DNA from 3 places in the Streptomyces sp. NPDC002306 genome. Region 3 is predicted to be linked to each of the others. Evidence: riboswitches for the same ligand, from Rfam matches in the RefSeq annotation. Region 3 holds a riboswitch; each other region holds the start of a gene.
What was found. Region 3 has a riboswitch for cobalamin ahead of ACWCQK_RS00785 (CbtB domain-containing protein). Riboswitches for the same ligand answer to the same signal wherever they lie in the genome.

Region 1: it holds a riboswitch for cobalamin, as region 3 does, so the genes downstream of both, ACWCQK_RS13705 (cobalamin biosynthesis protein) here and ACWCQK_RS00785 (CbtB domain-containing protein) in region 3, are expected to answer to the same signal.
Region 2: it holds a riboswitch for cobalamin, as region 3 does, so the genes downstream of both, ACWCQK_RS21575 (ribonucleoside-diphosphate reductase subunit alpha) here and ACWCQK_RS00785 (CbtB domain-containing protein) in region 3, are expected to answer to the same signal.

Annotation. Positions count from the first base shown of each region.
Region 1 covers NZ_JBSFCK010000005.1:371,002-380,444, reverse strand. The annotation lists gene ACWCQK_RS13720 (lysozyme) at 1-9, shown strand, start outside; gene ACWCQK_RS13715 (anion permease) at 153-1,424, shown strand; gene ACWCQK_RS13710 (hypothetical protein) at 1,461-1,682, shown strand; cobalamin riboswitch at 1,840-1,980, shown strand; gene ACWCQK_RS13705 (cobalamin biosynthesis protein) at 2,085-3,029, shown strand; gene ACWCQK_RS13700 (cobyric acid synthase) at 3,026-4,534, shown strand; gene cobN (cobaltochelatase subunit CobN) at 4,531-8,184, shown strand; gene ACWCQK_RS13690 (putative cobaltochelatase) at 8,181-9,443, shown strand, end outside.
Region 2 covers NZ_JBSFCK010000010.1:150,138-159,580, forward strand. The annotation lists gene ACWCQK_RS21550 (carbohydrate ABC transporter permease) at 1-105, opposite strand, end outside; gene ACWCQK_RS21555 (extracellular solute-binding protein) at 185-1,465, opposite strand; gene ACWCQK_RS21560 (GntR family transcriptional regulator) at 1,886-2,650, shown strand; gene ACWCQK_RS21565 (DUF3311 domain-containing protein) at 2,769-3,035, shown strand; gene mctP (monocarboxylate uptake permease MctP) at 3,032-4,642, shown strand; cobalamin riboswitch at 4,866-5,004, shown strand; gene ACWCQK_RS21575 (ribonucleoside-diphosphate reductase subunit alpha) at 5,131-7,491, shown strand; gene ACWCQK_RS21580 (ribonucleotide-diphosphate reductase subunit beta) at 7,491-8,507, shown strand; gene ACWCQK_RS21585 (GlxA family transcriptional regulator) at 8,755-9,443, shown strand, end outside.
Region 3 covers NZ_JBSFCK010000001.1:173,537-182,979, reverse strand. The annotation lists gene ACWCQK_RS00810 (crotonase/enoyl-CoA hydratase family protein) at 88-852, opposite strand; gene ACWCQK_RS00805 (SDR family oxidoreductase) at 925-1,677, shown strand; gene ACWCQK_RS00800 (lysylphosphatidylglycerol synthase transmembrane domain-containing protein) at 1,834-2,766, opposite strand; gene ACWCQK_RS00795 (ABC transporter ATP-binding protein) at 2,938-4,845, shown strand; gene ACWCQK_RS00790 (enoyl-CoA hydratase/isomerase family protein) at 5,104-6,189, shown strand; cobalamin riboswitch at 6,346-6,496, shown strand; gene ACWCQK_RS00785 (CbtB domain-containing protein) at 6,535-6,756, shown strand; gene ACWCQK_RS00780 (CbtA family protein) at 6,778-7,536, shown strand; gene metE (5-methyltetrahydropteroyltriglutamate--homocysteine S-methyltransferase) at 8,155-9,443, opposite strand, start outside.

The DNA.
Region 1 (9,443 bases), on a different contig from region 3:
GGCCGCTAGCCCTGCCAGGTCCGGGCCGTCACTCCCGAAAGGGGCGACAACCCTCCGCCCGCGACACCTTGACGCCCGCCCTAGTTCATCTTCCGTTCATCCAGGTTACCTACGTTCGTCCAGCCAATGACTTCGAAAGATTGCCTGGGTAAATGGAAAACTTCTCGCTGATCCTCGCGATTGTGGTGGTAACCGCACTCGCGTTTGATTTCACGAACGGTTTTCATGACACCGCCAACGCGATGGCCACGACCATCTCGACCGGTGCGCTCAAGCCCAAGATCGCGGTGGCCATGTCCGCCACGCTCAACCTCGTGGGCGCGTTCCTCTCCGTGGAGGTCGCCAACACGATCTCCAAGGGTCTCGTCGACGAGACCGGCATCCGTCCCGAGGTCATCTTCGCGGCCCTGGTCGGCGCGATCCTCTGGAACCTGCTGACCTGGCTGGTGGGCCTGCCCTCCAGTTCCTCGCACGCCCTGATGGGCGGTCTGATCGGTGCCACCATCGCCTCCGCGGGCACCGGGGCCGTCCACGGCGACGCGCTCGTCACCAAGGTCCTGATCCCGGCCGTCGCGGCCCCGATCGTCGCCGGCGCGGCCGCGCTGCTCGCCACCCGCCTGTCGTACACGCTGGGCAGGAAGGCCGACGGCAAGGCCGCCGCGAAGGGCTACCGCGCGGGCCAGATCGCCTCGGCCGGCCTGGTCTCGCTGGCCCACGGCACCAACGACGCGCAGAAGACGATGGGCATCATCACCCTCGCCCTGGTCGCCGGCGGCGCCGTCGCGCCCGACTCGGACCCGCCCGTCTGGGTCATCCTCTCCGCCGGTCTCGCCATCGCGCTCGGCACCTACCTCGGCGGCTGGCGCATCATCCGCACCATGGGCAAGGGCCTGACCGACCTTCAGCCGCAGCAGGGCTTCGCCGCCCAGACCAGCGCCGCGACGGTCATCCTGGCCTCCTCCCACCTCGGCTTCTCCCTCTCCACCACCCACTCGGTCTCCGGTTCGGTGATGGGCGCGGGCCTCGGCCGCAAGGGCGGCGTCGTGCGCTGGTCCACCGCGACCCGCATGTTCGTCGCCTGGGCCCTGACCCTGCCGGCCGCCGCGCTGGTCGGTGCCCTCGCCGAGTCCGTGACGGACCTCGGCGGCTGGGGCACGGCCGTCGTCGCCGTCTTCCTGATCGCCTCCAGCGCCGCGATCTGGAAGCTCTCCCGGCGCGAGGTCGTCGACCACAGCAACGTCAACGCCCCGGAGCGGCCCGCCGGTGTCGTGACCACCGCCATCGCCGCGGTGACCCCGCCTCCCGCGGGCACGGTGAGCACGGACCTCACGGCCACGATCCCCGCCCCCGCCGCGTCCCTCCCCGCCCAGGCCACCGCCGCGTCCGTCGCCGACCCGGCGACCCCGCCGGCCGCCACCGTCTGAACTCCCCGCGCACCCGGTTAAGAAGGAAGCATCACCATGAACATCGACTGGGCGAGCCTGGGTTCCGTGTTCGGCGTCAGCCTCGTGGTCACCGTGGTCCTCGTGGCCCTGTTCACCCTCGGCGTCATGGGCCTCTCGCGCCAGGAACGGGCGTCCGCGCGGGGCGGTTCCGCCGCGCTGGCCGTGACCGGCGCCTACGCCTGCTTCGCGGCCTGCACCGCCGCGGTGGCCTACGGGATCTATCTGATCGTCGCCTGACCCGCGCTCACACGCGCGCCGTCGCCCAAGGGGCGGCAGGAACCCACCGGTTCCTGCCGCCCCTCCCCACGTTCCACCGCCTTCACACGGGGCGGCACCCGTCGCCCGTGTGGGGCTGCACACACTCCTCCGTTGCAGGTCAACAGCAAGTTGACGGCCCTTCCGGGCCCGTGGTGGACTGCCGGAGCCATGTACGGAGGCAGAAGAGGAAGCCGGTGTGAATCCGGCGCGGTCCCGCCACTGTCACCGGGGTAGTAAGCCCCCGGGAGCCAGGAACTCTCGCCGCCGGTCTCGTCGAACCAGGGCGTGGACACCCTGAGTGAGGACATATCGCCATGCTCGGCTGCCGATCGAGTCTCAGCGCCCCGTCGTCGCCCGGTACCACCACGATCGGCTGAACCGATGCGTGCCGACCGCGTCTTCGCGTACGGCGCCACCGCCGGCCTCCTGGGCGACCTGCTCCTCGGCGATCCCCGCCGGGGGCACCCGGTCGCGGCGTTCGGGCGGGCGGCCGGGGCCGTCGAACGCATGCTGTGGCGGGACCACCGGGGCCGGGGCGCGCTGCACACCGTCGTGTGCGTCGGCGGCGCCGTGGCCCTCGGGGCCGCGGCCACCCGCGCCGCGCGTTCCTCCACCGCCGCCTCCGTGGCCCTGACCGCCACCGCCACCTGGGCCGTCGTCGGGGGCACTTCACTCGCCCGGGAGGCCGGGGCCGTCGCACGCGCGCTGCGCGCCGGGGACATCGACGGTGCCCGCGCCCGGCTGCCCCATCTGTGCGGGCGCGACCCGCAGGCCCTGGACGCCGACGGGATCGCCCGGGCGGTCGTCGAGTCGGTCGCCGAGAACACCTCCGACGCCGTCGTCGGCGCGCTGGTGTGGGGAGCCGTCGGCGGGGTGCCGGCCCTGCTCGGCTTCCGGGCCGTCAACACCCTCGACGCCATGGTCGGCCACCGCTCGCCGCGCTATCTGCGCTACGGGTGGGCCTCCGCCCGCCTCGACGACCTCGCGGGCTGGCCGGGCGCCCGCCTCACCGCCGTACTCGCGGCCCTCGCCGGAGACGATCCGCGGGGGGCCGTACGGGCCTGGAGGGCCGACGCGGCCCGGCATCCCAGTCCCAACGCCGGTCCGGTGGAAGCCTCGTTCGCGGGAGCCCTCGGCGTGCGGCTCGGCGGCACCCTCTCCTACGCCGGGCGGGTCGAGCACCGGCCCGTCCTCAACGGCGCCGGCGGACGGCCCGTCCGGGTCACGGACATCGACCGGGCCGTACGGCTCTCCCGTCGCGTCGGCTGGCTCGCGCTCGGCGTCAGCGCCGCGGCCCGAATCCTCGTGAAGGGACGCACGTCATGAACGGTGGTCTCCTGGTCGCCGGCACCACCTCCGACGCCGGCAAGAGCGTCGTCACCGCGGGGATCTGCCGCTGGCTGGTGCGACAGGGCGTCAAAGTGGCGCCGTTCAAGGCGCAGAACATGTCCCTGAACTCGTTCGTCACCCGCGAGGGCGCCGAGATCGGGCGTGCCCAGGCGATGCAGGCACAGGCCGCGCGCGTCGAGCCGACCGCGCTGATGAACCCCGTGCTGCTCAAGCCCGGGAGCGACCGCAGCAGCCAGGTCGTCCTCATGGGCAGGGCCGTGGGCGAGATGACCGCGCGCGGCTATCACGGGGGGCGGCAGCAGGCGCTCCTCGGGACCGTCCTCGACTGCCTCGCCGAGTTGCGGGGCACCTATGACGCGGTGATCTGTGAAGGGGCCGGCAGTCCGGCCGAGATCAACCTGCGCCGGACCGACATCGTGAACATGGGGATCGCCCGCAACGCCCGGCTGCCCGTGCTCGTGGTCGGCGACATCGACCGCGGGGGCGTGTTCGCCTCCTTCTTCGGCACGGTCGCGCTGCTGTCCCCCGAGGACCAGGAGTTCGTCGCGGGCTTCCTCGTCAACAAGTTCCGCGGCGACGTGTCGCTGCTGGAACCCGGGCTGGACATGCTGCACGGACTCACCGGCCGCCGCACGTACGGCGTCCTGCCGTTCCGGCACGGCCTCGGCATCGACGAGGAGGACGGACTGCGGGTCTCCCTGCGGGGGGCCGTCCGCGAGTCGGCGGTGTCCGCCCCGGTCGGCGAGGACGTCCTGCGGGTCGCGGTCTGCGCGATCCCGCTGATGTCCAACTTCACGGACGTGGACGCGCTGGCCGCCGAACCGGGCGTCGTGGTGCGGTTCGTGGACCGGGCCGAGGAACTCGCCGACGCCGATCTCGTCGTGGTGCCGGGAACCCGGGGGACGGTCGCCGCCCTGGAATGGCTGCGGCGGCGCGGTCTCGCGGACGCGCTGCTGCGCAGGGCCGCCGAGGGACGGCCGGTGCTCGGCGTCTGCGGCGGCTTCCAGATCCTCGGCGAGCACATCGAGGACGAGGTGGAGAGCCGGCGCGGGGCGGTCGACGGGCTCGGGATGCTGCCCGTACGGGTGCGGTTCAGGCCCGAGAAGACCCTCGCCCGACCGGTCGGCGAGGCCCTCGGCGAACAGGTCGAGGGGTACGAGATCCACCACGGGGTCGCCCGGATCACCGGCGGGGAGCCCTTCCTGGACGGCTGCCGGGTCGGCGCCGTCTGGGGCACCCACTGGCACGGCTCACTGGAGTCGGACGGTTTCCGGCGGGCCTTCCTGCGCGAGGTGGCGGCCGCCGCGGGCCGCCGCTTCGTACCGGCCCCCGACACGTCGTTCGCCGCGCTGCGCGAGGAACAGCTCGACCGGCTCGGCGACCTGATCGAACAGCACGCGGACACGGACGCGCTGTGGCGGCTCATCGAGTCCGGCGCGCCGCAAGGACTGCCCTTCATCCCACCGGGAGCGCCCGCATGAGCACAGTGTTGTTGTTGTCGACCGCCGACACCGATCTGCTGGCGGCCCGGGCCTCCGGCGCCCCGTACCGGATCGGCAACCCGACCCGGGTCGACGTCGCCGAGGAGCTCCCGGAGCTGATCCGGGGCGCCGACCTCGCCGTCGTACGGCTGCTCGGCGGCAAGCGGGCCTGGGAGGACGGGCTGGCCGTGCTGAAGGCGTCCGGCGTGCCGACCGTGCTGCTCGGCGGGGAGACCGTTCCCGACGCCGAGCTGATGGCGGAGTCCTCGGTGCCGGCCGGCGTCGTCGCGGAGGCGCTGCGCTATCTCGTCGAGGGCGGCCCCGCCAACCTCGTCGAGCTGGCCCGGTTCCTGTCCGACACCGTGCTGCTGACCGGCGAGGGCTTCGTCGAACCGCTGAAGATGCCGGAGTACGGGGTCCACGGGTCGCGTCCGCGTGAAGCGGGCCGGCCGACCGTCGGCGTGCTCTTCTACCGCGCCCACCAGCTGAGCGGCAACACCGGCTTCGTGGACACACTGTGCGACGCCATCGAGGCGCGGGGCGTCAACGCCCTTCCCGTGTACTGCGGTTCACTGCGCGGCGCCGATGCCGGGCTGTACGAGATCCTCGCGTCGGCCGACACGCTGGTCGCCACCGTGCTCGCCGCGGGCGGCACCCACGCCTCGCGGGCCTCCGCGGGCGGCGACGAGGAGGCCTGGGACATCGGCGCCCTCGCCGACCTCGACATCCCCGTGCTGCAAGGGCTCTGCCTGACCTCGTCGAAGAGCGCCTGGGAGGCGTCGGACGCCGCGCTCTCCCCCATGGACGCGGCGATGCAGGTCGCCATCCCGGAGTTCGACGGACGCCTCATCACCGTGCCGTTCTCCTTCAAGGAACAGGGCCCGGACGACGTGCCGGTGTACGTCGCCGACCCCGAGCGGGCCGCGCGGGTCGCCGGAATCGCCGTACGGCACGCCCGGTTGAGGCACCGGCCCAACGCCGAGAAGAAGCTCGCGCTGGTCTTCACCGCGTACCCCACCAAGCACTCCCGGGTCGGCAACGCGGTCGGACTCGACACACCCGCCTCCGCGGTACGGGTCCTCGACGCCCTGCGGGACGCCGGGTACGGGGTCGACGGGCACCCCGACGACGGCGACGAGCTGATCCACCGGCTGATCGCGGCCGGCGGCCACGACGTCGAGTGGCTCACCGAGGAACAGCTCGCCGCCGCGCCCGCCCGCGTGCCCCTGGCCGACTACCGGGAGTGGTTCGAGCGGCTCGATCCCCGGCTGCGCGACGGGATGCGGGAGGCGTGGGGCGAACCGCCGGGCAACCTGTACGTCGACGGGGACGACATCGTCCTGGCGTCCCTGCGGTTCGGGAACGTCGTCGTCATGATCCAGCCGCCGCGCGGCTTCGGCGAGAACCCGATCGCGATCTACCACGACCCCGACATGCCGCCGTCGCACCACTACCTGGCGGCCTACCGGTGGCTGGAGAACAGCTTCGGGGCCGACGCGGTCGTCCACATGGGCAAGCACGGCACGATGGAGTGGCTGCCGGGCAAGGGCCTGGGCCTCAGCGGCGGCTGCGCGCCGGACGCCGTCCTCGGTGAACTGCCCCTGATCTACCCCTTCATCGTCAACGACCCCGGCGAGGGCACCCAGGCCAAGCGGCGCGGCCACGCCACGGTCGTCGACCATCTGGTGCCGCCGATGGCCCGCGCCGACACCTACGGCGACCTGGCCAAGCTGGAGCAGCTCCTCGACGAGTACGCGCTCGTCTCCGACCTGGACCCGGCCAAGGCCCCGGCCGTCCGTGCCCAGATCTGGACGCTGGTCAAGGCGGCCGAGCTGCACCACGACCTGCATGTCGACGAACAGCCGGACGACGGTGCCTTCGACGAGTTCGTCATGCACATCGACGGCTATCTGTGCGAGATCAAGGACGTGCAGATCAGGGACGGCCTGCACATCCTCGGCGGCGGGCCGGTCGGCGAGCCGCGGGTGAACCTGGTGCTGGCCGTGCTGCGCGCCTCGCAGGTGTGGGGCGGGCAGGCGAACGCGCTGCCGGGGCTGCGGGCCTCGCTGGCCGGGCACTTCGGGCTGGTGGAGAAGGAACTGCTCGCCGAGCCGGGCGCGCCGGTGAAGGTGCCGGTCGAGCTGACGGACCTGGTCGAGGGGCCCGCGCGCAGTGCCGCCGACGCGATCGATCTGCTGGAACAGCTGTGCCGGCGGCTCGCGGAGGGCATGGAGGCGAGCGGCTGGACGGCGACGGCCGTACCCGCGCTGCTGCGTGACGTGCTCGGCACCGAACTTCCCGACGCCGCCGCGGTGCTGGAGTTCGCGTGTCGCGAGGTCGTGCCCCGGCTGGCCCGTACGACCGACGAGATCGACCACATCCTCAAGGCGCTCGACGGCGGTTACGTCCCGGCCGGCCCGTCGGGGTCCCCGACCCGTGGACTCGTCAACGTCCTGCCGACCGGCCGCAACTTCTACTCGGTCGACCCCAAGGCGATCCCCTCCCGGCTGAGTTGGGAGGTCGGGCAGTCGCTCGCCGACTCCCTCGTGCAGCGCTACCTCCAGGACACCGGCGCCTACCCGCGGTCCGTCGGTCTGACGGTCTGGGGCACCTCGGCCATGCGCACCCAGGGCGACGACATCGCCGAGATCCTGGCGCTGCTGGGCTGCCGCCCGGTCTGGGACGACGCCTCGCGCCGCGTCACCGGCTTCGAGATCGTGCCGCCGGCCGAACTCGGCCGGCCGCGCATCGACGTCACCGTCCGTATCTCCGGCTTCTTCCGGGACGCTTTCCCGCACGTCGTCGGGCTCATCGACGACGCGGTGCGGGCGGTGGCGGAGCTCGACGAACCGGACGAGTCCAACTACGTCCGGGCGCACGTGGAGCAGGACGCGGCGCAGCACGGCGACCGGCGGCGCGCGACGGCCCGGGTCTTCGGCTCCAAGCCGGGCGCGTACGGGGCGGGCCTGCTGCCGCTGATCGACGCCCGCAACTGGCGCTCGGACGCCGACCTCGCCGAGGTGTACGCGGTGTGGGGCGGCTACGCCTACGGGCGTGGGCTCGAAGGCCGGGCGGCGCGCGGGGACATGGAGACGGCGTTCCGGCGGATCGCGGTGGCCGCGAAGAACGTGGACACCCGTGAGCACGACCTGGTCGACGCCGACGACTACTTCCAGTACCACGGCGGCATGGTCGCCATGGTGCGGCACCTGACGGGCACCTCGCCGGAGGCGTACGTGGGTGATTCGGCGACGCCGGACCAGGTGCGCACCAGGACCCTGGGCGAGGAGACGCACCGGGTGTTCCGCGCCCGGGTCGTCAACCCGCGCTGGATGGCGGCGATGCGCCGGCACGGCTACAAGGGCGCCTTCGAGATGGCGGCGACCGTCGACTACCTCTTCGGCTACGACGCGACGGCCGGGGTCGTGGACGACTGGATGTACGAGAAGCTCAGCGCCGAGTACGTCTTCGACGCCGAGAACCGGGACTTCATGAAGAAGTCCAATCCGTGGGCGCTGCGCGGCATCACCGAGCGGCTGCTCGAAGCGGCCGACCGCGGCCTGTGGGCCGAGCCGGACGCGGACACGCTGGAACGGCTGCGGGCCACCTATCTGGAGCTCGAAGGCGACTTGGAGGGCGACGACCAGTGAGTACCCCCTTTCCGTTCACGGCCGTCGTCGGTCAGGACGATCTGCGGCTCGCGCTGCTGCTGAACGCCGTGTCGCCCGCGGTGGGCGGTGTGCTGGTGCGCGGCGAGAAGGGCACCGCCAAGTCGACGGCCGTCCGGGCGCTCTCCGCGCTGCTGCCCGAGGTCGCCGTGGTCCCCGGCTGCCGTTTCGCGTGCGACCCGGGCGCGCCCGACCCGGCGTGCCCGGACGGCCCGCACGAGGCGGGGACGGGCGCGCGCCGCCCGGCCCGCATGGTCGAACTGCCGGTCGGCGCGTCCGAGGACCGGCTGGTCGGGGCCCTCGACATCGAGCGTGCGCTCGCCGAGGGCGTGAAGGCCTTCGAGCCGGGACTGCTCGCCGACGCCCACCGCGGGATCCTCTACGTCGACGAGGTGAACCTGCTGCACGACCACTTGGTGGACCTGCTGCTGGACGCGGCCGCCATGGGGGCCTCGTACGTCGAGCGTGAGGGCGTGTCCGTGCGGCACGCCGCCCGGTTCCTGCTGGTCGGGACCATGAACCCCGAGGAGGGGGAGCTCAGGCCCCAGCTCCTGGACCGGTTCGGGCTGACCGTCGAGGTGTCCGCCTCGCGCGAGCCGGACCAGCGCGTGGAGGTCGTACGGCGACGGCTCGCCCACGACGACGACCCCGCCGGCTTCGCGGCTCGCTGGGCCGGGGAGGAGAGCGCCGTGCGGGCGCGGATCGTGGCGGCGCGGGCGCTGCTGCCGTCGGTACGGCTCGGGGACGGCGCGCTGCGGCAGATCGCGGCGACCTGTGCCGCGTTCGAGGTGGACGGGATGCGGGCCGACATCGTGATGGCCCGGACGGCCACCGCGCTGGCGGCGTGGGCCGGGCGCACGGACGTGCTCGCGGAGGACGTACGGCAGGCGGCGCTGCTGGCGCTGCCGCACCGGCGGCGGCGCAATCCCTTCGACGCGCCGGGCCTCGACGAGGACCGGCTCGACGAGACGCTGGAGGAGTTCGGCGGGTCCGAGGACGACGATCCGGATCCCGACGGGCCCGGAGGCGGTGGCGGGCAGCCGCCGCGGGCCGACGGTCCGCGGGGCGGCGACACGGGTGCGACGCCCGAGGCCGGTGAGGGCGGTGAGCCGCAGCCGTCCGGCGCGGGCGCCGGCGAGCGGGCCGCCGTACGGGCGGCGGAGCCCTTTCGCGCGAAGGTGCTGAGCGTTCCCGGTCTCGGCGAGGGTGCGGCCGGACGGCGTTCGCGGGCCCGGACCGAG
Region 2 (9,443 bases), on a different contig from region 3:
GCCGGCGCGCGACGCGGCTCGCGGTGGTGGCCTGCCGGGTCCTCCGTCGTCCGACTTGCGGACGTCCGCCGGGCCGGAGGGCGGCCGTTCGGTCTGCACGGTCATGCTCGCCATCTCTTCTCTCGACCGGTTCGACGCTGGGGGCGGGGGCCGCCGGGTGGGCGGCCCCCGCCTCCTGCGGGCGCTACTGCTGCTGCGACAGGCGCTTGTTGAACTCGTCCTCGACCTGCTTGGCGGCCTCGGCCGGGGACTTGCCGTTCAGCACGGCGGTCATGTACGTCTTGATCGGGTTGGGCGCGTTCTCGACGGCGGCCCACTCCGGGATCAGCGGCGTGGTGCCACCGCCCGCGGCGGCCGGCGCGGCCGCCTCGGCGGCGGCGTTGCCCGTCAGGTTGGTCTGGAGCGACTCCTTGTTCGGGATGACGCCGTTGAGCTTGGCCAGCTCGCCCTCGTACTGGTCGGACAGGGCGATCTTCAGGAACTCGTCGGCGAGCGCCTGCTTCTTGCTGCCCGCGGCGACGGCGAGGTTGGAGCCGCCGAGGAAGACGCCCTCGGGCTTGTCGGCCGCGGCACCGGGGATGGTGAAGTAGCCGATCTCCTTCTCGATGGCCGGGTTGGCCTTGATGGCGATGCCGGATTCCCAGCCCATGCCGATGATGGCGCCGACGTTGCCCTTGGCGAAGACCTCGCCCTGCTGCGGGGTGGCCTCGTCCTTGTCCTTCGGCGCCTTGGACAGCGCCTGGAACTTCTTGTAGGTCTCCATCGCGGCGGCGACCTTCGGGTCGGCCAGGTTGGAGACGTACTTGTCGCCGTCCTTCTTGACCAGCTCGGCGCCCTCACCGACCGTCAGGCCGACGAAGTGGTACCAGTTCTGGCCCGGCAGGTAGATCGGCTCGTTCTTGGTCTTGGTGCCGATCTGCTTGAGGTCGGCGTAGAACTCGTCGCGCGTCTTGGGCAGGTCCTTGATGCCGGCGTCGGCCCAGACCTTCTTGTTGTAGATGACGACGCGGTTGGCGAAGTACCAGGGCGCCGCGTACTGCTTTCCGTCGAAGACGGAGGAGTTGTTGAGGGACTGGGTCCAGTCGGCGCCGAGGGAGCCCTTCAGGGCGGCGAGGTCGGCCAGGCCGCCGGTCTTGGCGTAGGCCGGGGTCTGGGTGTTGCCGATCTCGAAGACGTCCGGCGGGTTCTCCTCGGACAGGGCGGTGGTCAGCTTCTGCTGGATGCCGTTCCACTGCTGGACCTCGAACTTGACCTTCGCCTTGGTCTTCTTCTCGAAGGCGGCGGTCACGTCCTTCTGCCACTGGTCCGGCGAAGAGCCGTCCATGACCCACACGGTGAGCGTCTGGCCCTTGTAGCCGTCCGCCCCGGCCTTGCTCTCGCCGCCGTCGTCGCCGCTGCCCCCGCACGCCGCGATGGAGACCATCATTCCCGCGATACCGATCGCGACTGTCAGCTTGCGCTTCACGCCACCCTCCTCAGGGATGCCCACAAACCCCCCTGCTCCCCGCGGTGACCGTCAACGCGCCGTACCGCCCGTGGGGCCGGGACTGGACCAATGGTGTAGACCAGTAGGGGGGAGCTTGGCCCAGACCAATAGGGCTGTCAAGGGTGTTCGAAGGGGGTCGAGTCGTCCGTTACGGGACCGCGATATGCAGGGACTTTTCATTTCCAAGCGACCAGAACGGACGGGCCAGTTCACGCGTACCGCACTCACTCGCCCGGCCCTCTGGACTAGACCAAAGCGAGGGCCAACGGTATACAGAGGGGATCACGGAGCGTGCGTGGTCACCGCGGGGGACACCCCGTACACGAAGCCGTGCCACGATGTGAGCCGCGGCCGACGGTACGTCGGTCGCTTCGGCACCCGGAGCCGGGAAGGCAGAGCATGAGCACCGACGTCAGCAGTGCGGAGAACGAGGGTGGGGCGACCGTCCGTACCGCGCGCGTGCCCAAGTACTACCGCCTGAAGAAGCACCTGTTGGAGATGACGGAGACGCAGGCGCCCGGCACCCCGGTCCCGCCCGAGCGGACGCTGGCCGCCGAGTTCGACACCTCGCGCACCACGGTCCGTCAGGCGCTCCAGGAACTCGTCGTCGAGGGCCGCCTCGAACGCATCCAGGGCAAGGGCACGTTCGTCGCCAAGCCAAAGGTCTCCCAGGCGCTGCAACTCACCTCGTACACCGAGGACATGCGCGCCCAGGGCCTCGAACCCACCTCGCAGCTCCTGGACATCGGCTACATCACCGCCGACGACACCCTCGCCGGCCTGCTCCACATCACCGCCGGCGGGCGCGTACTGCGCATCGAGCGGCTGCGCATGGCCAACGCCGAGCCGATGGCCATCGAGACCACCCACCTGTCGGCGAAGCGCTTCCCCGCGCTGCGCAGGTCGCTGGTGAAGTACACGTCCCTCTACACCGCCCTGGCCGAGGTCTACGACGTCCACCTCGCCGAGGCCGAGGAGACCATCGAGACCTCGCTGGCCACCCCGCGCGAGGCGGGCCTGCTCGGCACCGACGTCGGCCTGCCCATGCTGATGCTGTCCCGGCACTCGCTGGACAAGGACGGCCAGCCGGTGGAGTGGGTGCGGTCGGTGTACCGGGGCGACCGGTACAAGTTCGTGGCCAGGCTCAAGCGCCCTCAGGACTGAGCCGGCTTTCTTCACACGCTCTGCACCCGTCATACGGACGAGGGGTTCCGTTCACGCAACACCGTGACCTAGATTGCCTGCGCGTCAGCGGTGATCAGCGAGGGGACGGAGTCGCCAGATGTCAATTGCCCCAGAAGCGAACAGAGGGCCGGTGGTGACGCCGGTGCGCGTCGTCATCGGCCTCTGTCTCGTCACGCCCTTCGTGGCGATGCTGTGGGTCGGGTCGTACGCGAAGACGGATCCGACTTTCATCGGCATCCCGTTCTTCTACTGGTACCAGATGCTGTGGGTGCTCGTCTCGACCGCGCTCACCGTGATCGCCCACCAGCTGTGGCGGCGTGACCAGCGCGCCCGCACCACCGCGAAGGGCGGTGTCGACGCGTGAACGACGGCGTGAACGGCGTGGCACTCGCCGTCTTCATCTTCTTCTTCGTGGCCGTCACGGTCATGGGCTTCCTCGCCGCACGCTGGCGCAGGCCGGACAACGAGCACAGCCTGGACGAATGGGGCCTGGGCGGGCGCTCGTTCGGCACCTGGGTCACCTGGTTCCTGCTCGGCGGCGACCTCTACACGGCGTACACCTTCGTCGCCGTACCGGCGGCGATCTACGCGGCGGGCGCGGCCGGCTTCTTCGCCGTGCCGTACACGATCCTGGTCTACCCGCTGATCTTCACGTTCCTGCCCCGCCTGTGGTCGGTCTCCCACAAGCACGGATACGTGACGACGTCGGACTTCGTGCGCGGCCGCTTCGGCTCCAAGGGCCTGTCCCTCGCCGTGGCCGTCACCGGCATCCTCGCGACCATGCCGTACATCGCGCTCCAGCTGGTCGGCATCCAGGCCGTGCTGGACGTGATGGGCGTGGGCGGCGGCGAGAACACCAACTGGTTCGTCAAGGACCTCCCGCTGCTCATCGCGTTCGGCGTGCTGGCCGCGTACACCTACTCCTCGGGGCTGCGCGCCCCCGCCCTGATCGCGTTCGTGAAGGACACGCTGATCTACCTCGTGATCGCGGTGGCCATCATCTACATCCCGATCAAGCTCGGCGGCTTCGACGAGATCTTCTCGGCGGCGAGCGACAAGTACACCGCGGCCGGCGCGGGCGGCCTCGTCCCGGCCCAGGCGGGCCAGTGGACGTACGCCACCCTGGCCCTCGGCTCGGCGCTGGCCCTGTTCATGTACCCGCACTCGATCACGGCGACGCTGTCCAGCCGCAGCCGTGAGGTGATCCGCCGCAACACCACGATCCTGCCGCTGTACTCCCTGATGCTGGGCCTGCTCGCGCTGCTCGGTTTCATGGCGATCGCGGCCGGCGTCAAGGTCACCAACGGCCAGCTGGCCATCCCGCAGCTGTTCGAGAACATGTTCCCGGACTGGTTCGCGGGGGTGGCCTTCGCGGCGATCGGCATCGGGGCGCTCGTCCCGGCCGCGATCATGTCGATCGCCGCCGCGAATCTTTTCACGCGCAACATCTACAAGGACTTCATCAAGCCCGACGCGACACCCCAGCAGGAGACGAAGGTCTCCAAGCTGGTCTCGCTGCTGGTGAAGGTGGGAGCCCTGGTCTTCGTCCTCACGATGGACAAGACGGTCGCCATCAACTTCCAGCTCCTGGGCGGGATCTGGATCCTGCAGACCTTCCCGTCCCTGGTCGGCGGCCTGTTCACGCGCTGGTTCCACCGCTGGGCGCTGCTCGCGGGCTGGGCGGTCGGCATGCTCTACGGGACGCTCGCCGCGTACGGCGTCGCCTCGCCCACGCAGAAGCACTTCGGCGGCTCGGCGAAGGAGATCCCGGGCATCGGCGAGATCGGCTACATCGGCCTCACGGCGTTCGTGCTGAACGCGGTGGTGACCGTGTTCCTCACCTTCGTGCTGCGGGCCCTGAAGGCCCCGGACGGCGTCGACGAGACCAGTCCGCAGGACTACACGGCGGACGCGGGCGATCCCGGCGTACAGGTGGAGCTGCCGCCGGCGACCGCGGGTTCGGCGCACTAGGGCGCAACACCGCCTGGGCGTCGCCCGGCGGAGGGACCGAAGGCGCCCGGGCGGAGATCCGGCTCCTTCGGTGTGGTGGAAGTGAGCCATGGGGCGGCTGGGCCGACGGGCCCGGCCGCCCTTCGCCATGCCCGCCACCGGCCCGCGAGCTGACGCTCTGACACGCTCCGAAGCCGACACGACACAACATCTGGTGGTGCCACCGCAGCCCGGCACAAGATGTATGCTCATGCTCGCTGTCGCCGCAGGGGAATCCGGTGCGAATCCGGAACTGTCCCGCAACGGTGTACTTGTGCATGTCCGTCCCAGAACGGACACGCACTCGCGTCAGTCCGAGGACCTGCCGACAGCGCGCCCGGCCGTCCGGTCCGGGTGCCCTGACGTCCGGGCCTCGTGGAATGGGCCGGTGGACGCGACGCCCCCGTGCGCTCGTGTGCTGCCCGCTGCCCTCCGCGAGGTCCCCGTGCCGAGCGAGGGAGAGCCCCCACGTGACCATCGCGCCAGCCGATCCGGCTTCAGCGACCCCGGCGAAGGAGATCGACGGTCCCGGTACCGCGCTGCTGCGGACCCTGACCGCGCTGACCGCCGACCTCCCCGACGCCGACCCCGGCCGGGTCGCCGCCGCCGCGCTGCGCGGCCGGTCCGCGCGCGCGGACGAGACGGAGTTGCGCGAGCTGGCCACGGAGGCGGCCGCGGGGCTCATCTCCGAGGACCCCGCCTACTCACGGCTCGCCGCCCGGCTGTTGACCGTCAGCATCGCCGCCGAGGCCGCCTCGCAGGGCGTGACGACGTTCACCGAGTCCGTCGCCGTCGGGCACCGCGAGGGGCTCATCGCCGACCGTACGGCGGAGTTCGCGCGCCTCCACGCGGCCCGTCTCGACGCGCTCGTCGACCCGGACGGCGACGACCGGTTCGGCTACTTCGGCCTGCGCACCCTGCACAGCCGCTATCTGCTGCGGCACCCGATCACCCGCAGCGTGATCGAGACGCCCCAGCACTTCATGCTGCGCGTGGCGTGCGGCCTGGCCGAGGACGACACCGTCCGCGCCCTGGACCAGGTGGCCTCGCTCTACCGGCTGATGAGCCGCCTCGACTACCTCCCGTCCTCGCCCACGCTCTTCAACTCCGGTACGCGCCACCCCCAGATGTCGTCCTGCTATCTCCTCGACTCGCCGCTGGACGAGCTGGACTCCATCTACGACCGCTACCACCAGGTCGCCCGGCTCTCCAAGCACGCCGGCGGCATCGGTCTGTCGTACTCCCGGATCCGCTCGCGGGGTTCCCTCATCCGCGGCACGAACGGGCACTCCAACGGCATCGTCCCGTTCCTGAAGACCCTCGACGCCTCGGTCGCCGCGGTGAACCAGGGCGGCCGGCGCAAGGGCGCGGCCGCGGTGTACCTGGAGACCTGGCACTCCGACATCGAGGAGTTCCTGGAGCTGCGCGACAACACCGGTGAGGACGCCCGTCGTACGCACAACCTCAACCTCGCGCACTGGATCCCGGACGAGTTCATGCGCCGGGTGAACGCCGACGCCCCGTGGTCCCTCTTCTCCCCCGCCGACGTGCCCGAGCTGGTCGACCTGTGGGGCGAGGAGTTCGACGCGGCCTACCACAAGGCGGAGGCGGCGGGCCTGGCGAAGAAGACGATCCCCGCCCGCGATCTGTACGGCCGGATGATGCGCACCCTCGCGCAGACCGGCAACGGCTGGATGACCTTCAAGGACGCCGCCAACCGCACCGCCAACCAGACGGCCCTGCCGGGCCACGTGGTCCACTCCTCCAACCTCTGCACCGAGATCCTGGAGGTCACGGACGACGGGGAGACGGCGGTCTGCAACCTGGGGTCGGTCAACGTGGGCGCGTTCGTCGTCGACGGTGACCTCGACTGGGAGCGGCTGGACGAGACCGTCCGCACCGCGGTCACCTTCCTCGACCGGGTGGTCGACATCAACTTCTACCCGACCGAGCAGGCGGGCCGCTCCAACGCGAAGTGGCGTCCGGTGGGCCTGGGCGCGATGGGGCTCCAGGACGTCTTCTTCAAGCTGCGGATGCCGTTCGACTCCCCGGAGGCCAAGCGGCTCTCCACCCGGATCGCCGAGCGCATCATGCTCGCCGCGTACGAGGCCTCCGCCGAACTGGCCGAGCGCAACGGCCCGCTGCCGGCCTGGGAGAAGACCCGGACCGCGCGGGGCGTGCTGCACCCCGACCACTACGACGTCGAGCTCACCTGGCCGGAGCGCTGGGCGGCCCTGCGGGAACGTATCGCCGTCACCGGGATGCGCAACTCGCTGCTGCTGGCGATCGCGCCGACCGCCACCATCGCGTCCATCGCGGGCGTGTACGAGTGCATCGAGCCGCAGGTCTCCAACCTGTTCAAGCGCGAGACCCTGTCGGGCGAGTTCCTCCAGGTCAACTCCTACCTGGTGCGGGACCTGAAGGCGCTCGGCGTGTGGGACGCCCGCACCCGTGAGGCGCTGCGCGACGCCAACGGCTCGGTGCAGGACTTCGCGTGGATCCCGGCCGACGTACGGGCGCTGTACCGCACGGCGTGGGAGATCCCGCAGCGCGGTCTGATCGACATGGCCGCGGCCCGGACGCCGTTCCTGGACCAGGCCCAGTCCCTGAACCTGTTCCTGGAGACGCCGACCATCGGCAAGCTCTCCTCGATGTACGCGTACGCCTGGAAGTCGGGCCTGAAGACGACGTACTACCTGCGCTCGCGCCCGGCGACCCGCATCGCGCGGGCGGCCCAGGCGCAGGCCACCATCCCCGTCCAGCAGGCGGCCGACCCCGACGCCGTCGCCTGCTCCCTCGAAAACCCCGAGTCCTGCGAGGCCTGCCAGTAATGAGCTCCACCCGTAACCAGAACCTCCTCGACCCGGGCTTCGAGCTGACGCTGCGCCCGATGCGCTACCCCGACTTCTACGAGCGCTACCGGGACGCGATCAAGAACACCTGGACCGTGGAGGAGGTCGACCTCCACTCCGACGTGGCCGACCTCGCGAAGATGACCCCGGCCGAACAGCATCTGATCGGCCGCCTGGTCGCGTTCTTCGCGACCGGCGACTCGATCGTGGCGAACAACCTGGTGCTCACGCTCTACAAGCACATCAACTCCCCGGAGGCGCGGCTGTACCTGTCGCGCCAGCTGTTCGAGGAGGCCGTGCACGTCCAGTTCTATCTGACGCTGCTGGACACCTACCTCCCCGACCCGGAGGACCGGACGGCCGCCTTCGACGCCGTGGAGAGCATCCCCTCCATCCGCGAGAAGGCCGAGTTCTGCTTCAGGTGGATCAACGAGGTCGAGAAGCTGGACCGTCTGGAGACCGAGGCCGACCGCCGCCGTTTCCTGCTCAACCTCATCTGCTTCGCCGCGTGCATCGAGGGCCTGTTCTTCTACGGCGCCTTCGCGTACGTCTACTGGTTCCGCAGCCGCGGCCTGCTGCACGGCCTGGCCACCGGCACCAACTGGGTGTTCCGCGACGAGACGATGCACATGAGCTTCGCGTTCGACGTGGTCGACACCGTCCGCAAGGAGGAGCCGGAGCTCTTCGACGACGCACTCCAGCAGCAGGTCACCGACATGCTCCGGGAGGCCGTCGAGGCCGAGCTCCAGTTCGCGCGCGACCTGTGCGGTGACGGCCTGCCGGGCATGAACACCGACTCGATGCGCCAGTACCTCGAGTGCGTCGCCGACCAGCGGCTGAGCCGTCTCGGCTTCGCCCCGGTCTTCGGCTCCGAGAACCCCTTCTCCTTCATGGAGCTCCAGGGGGTTCAGGAACTGACCAACTTCTTCGAGCGGCGTCCGTCGGCGTACCAGGTCGCGGTGGAGGGCACCGTCGACCTGGACGAGGACTTCTGACCCCGTCCGGTCTCCCGGAGCTCCTGGGCCTCCCTGAGCTGTCGGTCGACGCGCGCCTCGCGCACGATGCCGACCAGTGAGGGGAGGACCAGGAGAACCAGGATCCCGAGGACGGCGGCCATCGCGGTCAGGGCTTCTGTCTGCGCTGTAGTCATGACACCACTGTCACGCCGAACACTCCTTACAAACAGTGGCAGTACTGCCGTGCACCCTCGAATTGCTGCCACTTCCGAGGCACACTGGCAGCATGCTGAAGAACGTGGCGGCCGTCCTCCTCGACGGCGTGCATCCCTTCGAACTCGGCGTCGTCTGCGAAGTGTTCGGCATCGACCGCAGCGACGAGGGCCTGCCGGTGTACGACTTCGCCGTGGTCTCCGCCGAGGGCCCCCGGCTCGACACCCATGTCGGCGGGCTCAGCGTCTCGACGCCGTACGGCCTGGACCGGCTGGAGGAAGCCGATCTGATCGCCGTGCCGGCCGGCAGCGACTACGTCAACCGCGCCTATCCCCCCGAGCTGCTCGACGCCCTGGTGCGGGCCGTGGCCCGCGGGGCCCGGGTGCTGAGCGTGTGCTCGGGGGTGTTCGTGCTCGGCGCGGCCGGGCTGCTCGACGGCCGGCGGTGCAGCGTGCACTGGCGACAGGCCGAGGACCTGGCCCGGCGCAATCCACGGGCGATCATCGAGCCGGACGTGCTCTACGTCGACGAGGACCCGGTGATCACCTCCGCCGGCACCGCGGCCGGGATCGACGCCTGTCTGCACATCGTGCGCAAGGAACAGGGTCCCGAGGTCGCCAACAGGATCGCCCGCCGGATGGTGGTGCCGCCGCACCGGGACGGCGGGCAGGCGCAGTACATCGAGCGGCCGTTGCCCAGGGCCGCGTGCGACACGGTCGGCGAGGTGCTGGTGTGGATGGAGAACCACCTCGACGAGGAGGT
Region 3 (9,443 bases):
TGGCCGCCTGGCCGTCTGACCGCCTGGCCGTCTGACCGCCTTGCGGTCTCACCGCTTGACCGCTTGACCGCCTGGACGCCTGGCCGCTCACCGGTCGTCGAACGACCCGTGCCGCCCCGCACCACCGGCGAACCGTGCAGCACCCGCCAGCCCCTCCTCCAACACGGCTCTTCCATGGTGGAGTTCGCCGCGCAGGGCCGCCGTCTCGTCCAGGCCTTCCTGGTCGAGGACCGAGGCCCGGTCGCCGCGCAGGCACGCCTGGGGAAAGCCGGCGATCGCCGCGGCCAGCTCCTCGGCCGCGGCGCGCGCCGTGCCGGTGGGGACCACCCGGTTCGCGAGTCCCATCTCGTACGCCTCCCGGGCCGGGACCGGGCGGCCCGTCAGGATCAGGTCCAGGGCACGGCTCGTACCGATCAGCCGGGGCAGCCGTACCGTGCCGCCGTCGATGAGCGGCACGCCCCAGCGGCGGCAGAAGACCCCGAACACGGCGTCCTCCTCGGCCACCCGCAGATCGCACCAGAGCGCCAGCTCCAGGCCGCCGGCCACGGCGTGCCCGGCGACGGCGGCGATCACCGGTTTGGACAGCCGCATCCTGGTCGGACCCATCGGCCCGTCGCCGTCCTCGGCCACCCGGTTGCCGTCCCCGCCGCCCATCGCCTTGAGATCGGCGCCCGCGCAGAACGTACCGCCCTCACCCCACAGCACCGCCACCCGCGCCTCGTCGTCCGCCTCGAACTCACGGAAGGCGGCCGCGAGTTCGGCGGCCGTCGGGCCGTCCACCGCGTTGCGCACCTCGGGGCGGGAGAGCACCACAGTGGTGACGTGTCCCCGGCGTTCCGTCCGGATCGGCATGGTGGAATCCCCTTCTGTACGACGCGTCCGTACGACGTGTCCTCCGGGACGAGTTACTCACAGGAGTTCCCGATGGCAGTACGACGCAACGGCGGTACCGGAGGCACCGGCACTACCGGCAGTACCGGAACACCGCTCGTCGCCGTGGTCACCGGCGCCAACCGCGGCATCGGCTACGAGGTGGTGCGCCAGCTCGCCGACGGCGGCGCCCATCACGTGGTGCTGGGCGCCCGCGACCTCGCCAAGGGTGAGGCCGCCGCCCAGCGCGTCGATCCCGGCGGCCGACGGGTGACCGCCGTTCGGCTCGACGTCGCCGACGAGGCGAGCGTGGCCGCGATGGCGGACCGGGTGACCCGTGACCTCGGGCGCGTGGACGTCGTGGTCAACAACGCGGCGATCCTCTACGACACCTGGGCGCAGGCCCGTTCGGCCGACCTCGACGAGGTCCACCGGGCCATGGAGACCAACCTGTTCGGCGCCTGGCGGGTCACCCAGGCGCTGCTGCCGCTGCTCCGGCGCAGTCCGCACCCCCGGGTGGTCAACGTCAGCAGCGAGGGCGGCTCGCTGGCCGGGATGACCGGAGGCACGCCCGCCTACAGCGTCTCCAAGGCCGCGCTCAACGCCCTCACCCGGCTCCTGGCCGGCGAGCTGGGCCGGCACGGGGTCCTGGTGAACGCCGTCTGCCCGGGCTGGACCGCCACGGACATGGGCGGTGGCGGCCGCCCCGTGCCCGAGGGCGCGGCCGGGGTGGTCTGGGCGGCCACCCTCCCCGACGACGGCCCGAACGGCGGCTTCTTCCGGGACGGCAGGCCCGTGCCCTGGTGACAGGTGTGACATATGGGACACGAGGGGGTGGTGGGTCGTGAGCGGCCGTAACCCCGACGCATCCCCCGGGATCGTGACCAGCCGCAGCCGCAGCCGCAGCCGCAGCCGCAGCCGCGCAGCCCCGGCGCAGTCACAGCCCCGGCGCGCGTGTCCCGGTCAGATGACCTTCAGGCGCACCAGCGCGCCCAGCGTCAGCGCGCCCGGCAGCAAGGGCAGCCACACCGTGATGATCCGGTACGCCAGGACCACCGCCGTGGCCAGCGCCACCGGCCCGCCCGCCGCGACCAGCGCCACGATCAGGGCCGCCTCGACCGAGCCGAGTCCGCCCGGCGTGGGCACCAGGGCCACGGCGACGGTCGCCGCGAGATACGCCAGCGCGATGTGTGTGGGCGGCACCGGCAGCCCCAGCGCCTGTCCCACCGCGGCCAGACCGGCGGCCTGGAGGGCGGGGAACGCCAGCGAACCGCCCCACAGGGCGAACGCGCGCGACGGACGGGTGTGCACCGAGCGCGCCTCGCCCAGCGCGGTGCGCAGGAAGGAGAACACCGCCGTACGCAGCCGCCGGACCAGCACGAGCACGCCCGTGGCCACCACCACGACGGCGCCGATGCCCCACAGCAGCGGGCCGAGCGCGGCGTGCGGCAGCAGCGTGCCGATCCGCAGCGCGTGCGGGAAGGCGAGGAGCAGGGCCGTCAGCAGGCCCAGCCGGCCCACGGACTCGGCGAGCAGATACAGCGCGAGGGCGGCCGAGGAGCGGGCCAGCGGCACCCCGCACACCGTCATGAAGCGCAGGTTGACGGCGCTCGCGCCCAGCCCGGTGGGCAGCAGGTGGTTGGCCGCGCCCGCCGCGAACTGGGTGGCGAGCAGCCGCCGTTTGGGCAGCCGTTCGACCACCGCGCCCTGCCGGGTGAAGGCCGCGGCGACCCAGGTCAGACAGGTGGCGGCGGCCGCGGCCAGCAGCCAGGGCCACTCGGCGCCCCTGAGATGGCCGAAGCCCTCGGCGAGCACCGACCGGTGCTGGACCGCGACCACGCCGAGGATCAGCAACGGAAGCAGGCACAGAATCTTGCGGACGGGGACGCGTGTCACATTCGGAGAGGGTTTCCGCACCACGTCAACGAGGGGTTGCGACAGTGGGGACGGCGGCTTACGGACGGGAAGCGGCTGGGGAGTGCAGGTCATCGGGTCCTTCGTCTGCGCGTGTTTCGGCCGGACATTGACCTCAACGAAACTTGAGGTTCTACGTTCTCTCTCATGAGCATGGAAACCACCGCCTGGACGCAGCTGTACAGCGTCATGAACGCCCAGCAGGAACGCCGTCCCTACGCCCGTGCGACCCTGCGCCGCATCGGCGTGTTCGCCCGCCCGCACCGCCGCCGCATCGCGCTGTTCGTCCTCCTCGGCGTGCTGACCGCGCTGCTGGCGGTGGCGACACCCGTCCTGGCCGGACGTGTCGTCGACGCGATCGTGACGCACGGGGACGAGGGCACGGTCGTCCGCCTCGCCCTGCTCATCGCGCTCATCGCGGTGCTGGAGGCGGCGCTCGGCATCCTGGGCAGAGGGCTGTCGGCGACGCTCGGCGAGGGGCTCATCCTCGATCTGCGGACGGCGGTGTTCGATCATGTGCAGCGGATGCCGGTGGCGTTCTTCACACGCACTCGTACGGGGGCGCTCGTCTCCCGTCTCAACAACGACGTCATCGGCGCCCAGCGCGCGTTCAGCAACACGCTCTCCGGGGTGGTCAGCAACCTGGTCACGCTGCTGCTCACCCTCGCCGTCATGCTCACCCTGTCCTGGCAGATCACCCTGCTCGCCCTGGGCCTGCTCCCCGTCTTCGTCCTGCCCGCCCGGCGCATGGGCGGCCGGATGGCCCGTATGCAGCGCGAGGCGGCCACGCTCAACGCGGCGATGGGCACCCGGATGACCGAGCGCTTCTCCGCCCCCGGCGCCACCCTGGTGAAACTGTTCGGCCGGCCGGAGGACGAGTCGGCGGAGTTCGCGGTCCGGGCCGGCCATGTCCGGGACATCGGGGTGCGTACGGCCATGACCCAGTGGGTGTTCATGACGGCCCTGACGCTGGTCTCGGCCCTGGCCCTGGCCCTCGTCTACGGCCTCGGCGGCTGGTTCGCGCTGCGCGGCACCCTGGAGCCCGGCGCGGTCGTCTCCCTCGCCCTGCTCCTGACCCGCCTCTACGCCCCCCTCACCGCGCTCGCCGGGGCCCGCGTCGAGGTGATGAGCGCACTCGTCAGCTTCGAGCGGGTGTTCGAGGTGCTCGACCTCGAACCGCTCATCGCGGAACGGCCGGGCGCGCGCGAGGTGCCCGAAGGGCCGGTCTCCGTCGAGTTCGACGACGTCCGCTTCGGCTACCCGTCCGCCGACAAGGTCTCCCTCGCCTCCCTGGAGGAGGTCGCGGTCCTGGACACCCGCGACGGCTCCGAGGTCCTGCACGGCGTCTCCTTCCGCGCCGAACCCGGCCAGACCATCGCCCTCGTCGGCTCCTCCGGCGCCGGCAAGTCCACGATCGCGCAGCTCCTGCCGCGCCTGTACGACGTCGACGAGGGCGCCGTACGCCTCGGCGGTGTCGACGTCCGCGACCTCACCCCCGCCTCCCTGCGCGCCACCCTCGGCATGGTCACCCAGGACGGCCACCTCTTCCACGAGTCGGTCCGCGCCAACCTGCTGCTCGCCCGGCCCGCCGCCACCGAGGCCGAACTGTGGGACGCCCTGCGCCGCGCCCGTCTCGACGACCTCGTCCGCGCCCTGCCCGACGGCCTCGACACGGTCGTCGGCGAACGCGGCTACCGCCTCTCGGGAGGCGAACGCCAGCGCATGACCATCGCCCGGCTGCTGCTGGCCCGCCAGCGGGTCGTCATCCTCGACGAGGCCACCGCCCACCTCGACAACACCTCGGAGGCGGCCGTCCAGGAGGCGCTCACCGAGGCCCTGGCCGGCCGCACCGCGATCGTGATCGCCCACCGGCTGTCCACGGTGCGGGCGGCGGACCAGATCCTGGTGATCGAGTCGGGCCGCGTCCTGGAACGCGGCACCCACGAACAGCTCCTGGCGGCCGACGGCCGCTACGCGGAGCTGTACCGCACCCAGTTCGCGCAGCCCGCGGCCACCGACACCGTGGCGGAGATCGCATCGGCGGAGGGAACGGCCGCGTAGGCGAACCAGCTGCCCCGCCGCCCCGCGACCCCGTACCCACCCGGGCGCCCCCGGGGCGCCGTGCGCACCGGACGAGCCGGTCACGGGACCACGACGGCGCGAGGATTTGGACCTGCCCCGTCTCCCGGAGAGGATCAAGAGACGGGGCCCGGGACGCTGGAAGGCTCCGACGAGACCGGGCGAGCGCGACCTCGTGGGCCGCGGCTCGACGGGAGCGTGCGCAAGACCGGCATGGACGCGACGAACGGAGCGAGTGGCATGAGCGGAACGGGCGACGGCCAGGAGGCGGTGCTGTTGAGCATCACCGGACGGGCCGCCCACATCACCCTCAACCGTCCCAGGGCCCTCAACGCGCTGAACCACGCGATGGTGCGCCGCATCGACGAGGCGCTCACCGCCTGGGAGCACGACCCGGCCGTCGAGACCGTCGTCCTCACCGGTGCCGGGGACCGTGCCCTGTGCGCGGGCGGCGACATCCGGGTGGTCCACGACGACGCCCGCGACGGGGACGGCAGCGTCGCCGCCGCGTTCTGGCGCGACGAGTACCGGCTCAACGCGCGCATCGCGCGCTACCCCAAGCCGTACGTCGCCGTCATGGACGGGATCGTCATGGGCGGCGGCGTCGGCCTCTCCGCCCACGGCGGCGTCCGCGTGGTCACCGAGCGGTCCCGGATCGCCATGCCGGAGACCGGCATCGGGTTCGTGCCGGACGTGGGCGGCACCCACCTGCTCGCGCTCGCGCCCGGCGAACTGGGCACCCACCTCGCGCTGACCGGAGCGCAGATCGGCGCCGCCGACGCCGTGCTGTGCGGACTCGCCGACCACTGCGTACCGTCCGCCGCGCTGCCGGACCTCGTCGGCGACCTCGCCGGGACGCCCGTACGGGACGCCCTCGCACGCCATGTACGGCAGCCGTCGCCCGGACAACTGGCGGGACACCGGGCGTGGATCGACGACTGCTACGCGGCCGACAGCGTCGAGGAGATCGTCCAGCGGCTGCTCGTCCACGGCGACCTGGCCGCCAAGGAGGCCGCCCAGACCCTGCTCGGCAGGTCGCCCACCGCCCTGAAGGTCACCCTCGCCGCCCTGCGCCGTGCCCGCCGGCTCGGCTCGCTGGAACGGGTCCTGGACCAGGAGTACCGCGTCTCCTGCGCGGCCCTGTCGACCCCCGACCTGGTGGAGGGAATCCGCGCCCAGGTCATCGACAAGGACCGCGACCCGCACTGGTCGCCGGCCACCCTCGCGGAGGTCACCGACGCCGACGTCGCCCGCTTCTTCGCCCCCCTCGGCGAACGCGAACTCGGCCTGGCCGGACCCGACATCCCGCCGGAGGGGGCCCGGTGAGCGGTACCGTCGCGCTCATCTGACGCGTGCTCCTGGGCGGGCCCCCGCACGCCGGGCCCGGGTAGGCCGGTCACGGATCCGTGGTCGTGACCGCGCACGTCACCCGGGCCTGGCCGCCCGCCGCGAGAGGAAGATCACGCAGGTGGCCCGGTCTTGGCCATGTTCGCGCCAGGCGGTACCGTCGGTGCGGTATCGACGACGACAGAACGGAAGCCGGTGGAAATCCGGCACGGTCGCGCCACTGTGAGCGAGCAGCCCCGCCGGGGCGGCCCGTGAGTCAGACCCGTAGCCGTCGTCATGTGCACCACCGAGATGGGACGCGAACTCCCAAAGGAGGCCCCTGCCATGGCGCAGCACGTCGCCCAGCCGACCGCAACCACCCCTGTCCTTCCCGCCAAACTGCCGATCGCGGCGATCGCTCCCTGGGCGGTCTTCTTCGGCGTCCTGATGCTGGTCCTGCTGTACTTCGTCGGCGCGGAGCAGGGCGCCACCTCCGTCGTCTCGGGCGCGGAAGTCCACGAGTGGGTGCACGACGCCCGCCACCTTCTCGGCTTCCCCTGCCACTGACCCGAGGGACGCCGCAGACCCATGAACTCCGCAACCGTAAGAAACCTTCTCGTGCGGGGCATGCTCGCCGGCCTCGCGGCCGGCGTGCTGACCCTGATCGTGGCCTACTTCCTCGGTGAACCCAGCGTCGACAGCGCCATCGGCTTCGAGGAGGCGCACGCCCCCGCGCACGAGCACGAGGTCGAACTGGTCTCCCGTTCCCTCCAGTCCACCGCCGGTCTCGCCACCGGCGTCCTGGTCTACGGGATCGCGTTCGGCGGTATCGCCGCGCTCGCCTACTGCTTCGCGCTCGGCCGGGTCGGCCGTTTCTCCGCGCGGGCCACGGCCCTGCTGCTGTCCGGCGTGGCACTGCTCGCGGTGTACGTCGTGCCGTTCCTGAAGTACCCGGCCAACCCGCCGTCCGTCGGCGACCCCGACACCATCGGCAAGCGGACCACGCTGTACTTCCTGATGATGGTCCTCAGCGTGCTGCTGGCCGTCGGCGCCACGATCCTCGGCAAGCGCCTCGCGCCGGCCCTGGGCACCTGGTACGCCACGGTCGTCGCCGTGCTCGCCTTCGCCGTGGTGATCGGACTGGCCTACGCGTTCCTGCCCGTCATCAACGAGGTACCGGGCGACTTCCCGGCCGCGCTGCTGTGGCGCTTCCGCGTATCGGCTCTCGCCATGCAGGTCACCCTGTGGGCCGGATTCGGCCTCGTGTTCGGGGAGTTGGCCGAACGGCTGCTGCACCCCGAGCCGGAGACCGTCGCACCAGGGCGGGCAGTCGCCGCCTCCAACTGAACGAGCCGAGACACGAGAGGGCCCGCGGAACCGTCCGGGGGCCCTCTCGCGTTCTCCGGACACCGGCGACCCGGACCACGGACAGCACGCATCGACCCGGCCGATCACCCGCTGACCACGCGGGCGAGAAGCGGAGGACCCGAGTGAGCAGACAGCCGCAGCCGCGCCGCATCACACTCGGCGGCCACGAGGTGGTCGCCCTGACCCCGGCGGAGTACGACCAACTCATGGCCGGCCGACGGTAGATCGGCGGACAGAGCGCCCGCGTGCGGGTCCTCGCCCATCAGGCCAAGCGGACCGAGCGACTGCTGCGGGCACTGGAGGACCTGGTCTCCGCGCCGCCGCAGGCGTGCCACCGGCGCGGCGAGCGGCCGGGCCGGACCACCCGGGCCCCTGCCCCACCGCCACGCCGGCGCAGCCCGGCACGGTCACCGACTGCCTGCGCTGCGCCGTCGCGGACCTGCTGCGCGGCCACCGCGGCCTGACCTCCTGAACCGCTCGAACCACACGGCCCGTTCACTCGACGGGATCACCGTCACCGGGCAACTCGACTACCACGCACGGGACATGCGACGGGCCGGGCCGCGCGCGGCACCCCGGCCCGAAGCGGTGTCCGGGTCAGGCGGGCGGCAGTTCCCCGCGGACCGTGCGGGCCGCGGCGACCAGGTTCTCCAGGGAGTCGCGGGTCTCGGGCCAGCCGCGGGTCTTCAGACCGCAGTCCGGGTTGACCCACAGCCGCTCGGCGGGGATGGCCTTGAGGCCGGTGCGCAGCAGCGCGGCCGCTTCCTCGGCCTCCGGGACGCGCGGGGAGTGGATGTCGTACACACCGGGTCCCGCCTCGCGCGGGTAGCCGTGGGCGGCGAGTTCACGGGCGACCTGCATGTGGGAGCGGGCGGCCTCCAGGCTGATGACGTCCGCGTCGAGGTCGTCGATGGCCTGGACGATGTCACCGAACTCGGCGTAGCACATGTGGGTGTGGATCTGCGTGTCCGGACGTACCCCGCCGGTGGTGAGACGGAACGCCTCCGTCGCCCAGGCCAGGTAGGCGGCGTGGTCGGCGGCCCGCAGGGGCAGCGTCTCCCGCAGGGCGGGCTCGTCGACCTGGATGACCGAGGTGCCCGCCGCCTCCAGATCGCCGACCTCGTCACGCAGGGCGAGGGCCACCTGCCGCGCGGTCTCGCCGAGCGGCTGGTCGTCGCGGACGAAGGACCACGCCAGCATGGTGACCGGCCCGGTGAGCATGCCCTTGACCGGACGGCCGGTGAGCGACTGGGCGTACGCCGTCCAGCGTACGGTCATCGGCTCGGGACGGGAGATGTCACCGGCCAGGATCGGCGGCCGGACGTAACGCGTGCCGTACGACTGCACCCAGCCGTGCTGGGTGGCGAGGTAGCCGGTGAGCCGCTCGGCGAAGTACTGCACCATGTCGTTGCGTTCGGGCTCGCCGTGCACCAGGACGTCCAGGCCGGTCTTCTCCTGGAAGGAGATCACCTCCCGGATCTCGGCCCTGATGCGCTCCTCGTAGCCGACCGTGTCGATGCGGCCGGCGCGCAGATCGGCCCGCGCGGTGCGCAGTTCACCGGTCTGTGGGAACGAGCCGATGGTGGTCGTCGGCAGCAGGGGCAGGCCGAGGTGGGCGCGCTGGGCCGCGGCCCGCTCGCCGTACGGCTGGGACCGGCGTCCGTCGGCGTCCGTGACCGCGCCGCTGCGCGCCCGTACGGCGGGGTCGTGGGTGATCGGTGAACCGGCGCGGGAGGCGAGGTCGGCGCGGTTGGCGCTGAGTTCCGCGGTGATCGTGCCGGTGCCCTGGGCGAGTCCCTTGGCGAGGGTCACGATCTCGGTGGTCTTCTGCCGGGCGAAGGCGAGCCAGCGCAGGATCTGCGGCTCGATGTCGTGTTCGACGCAGG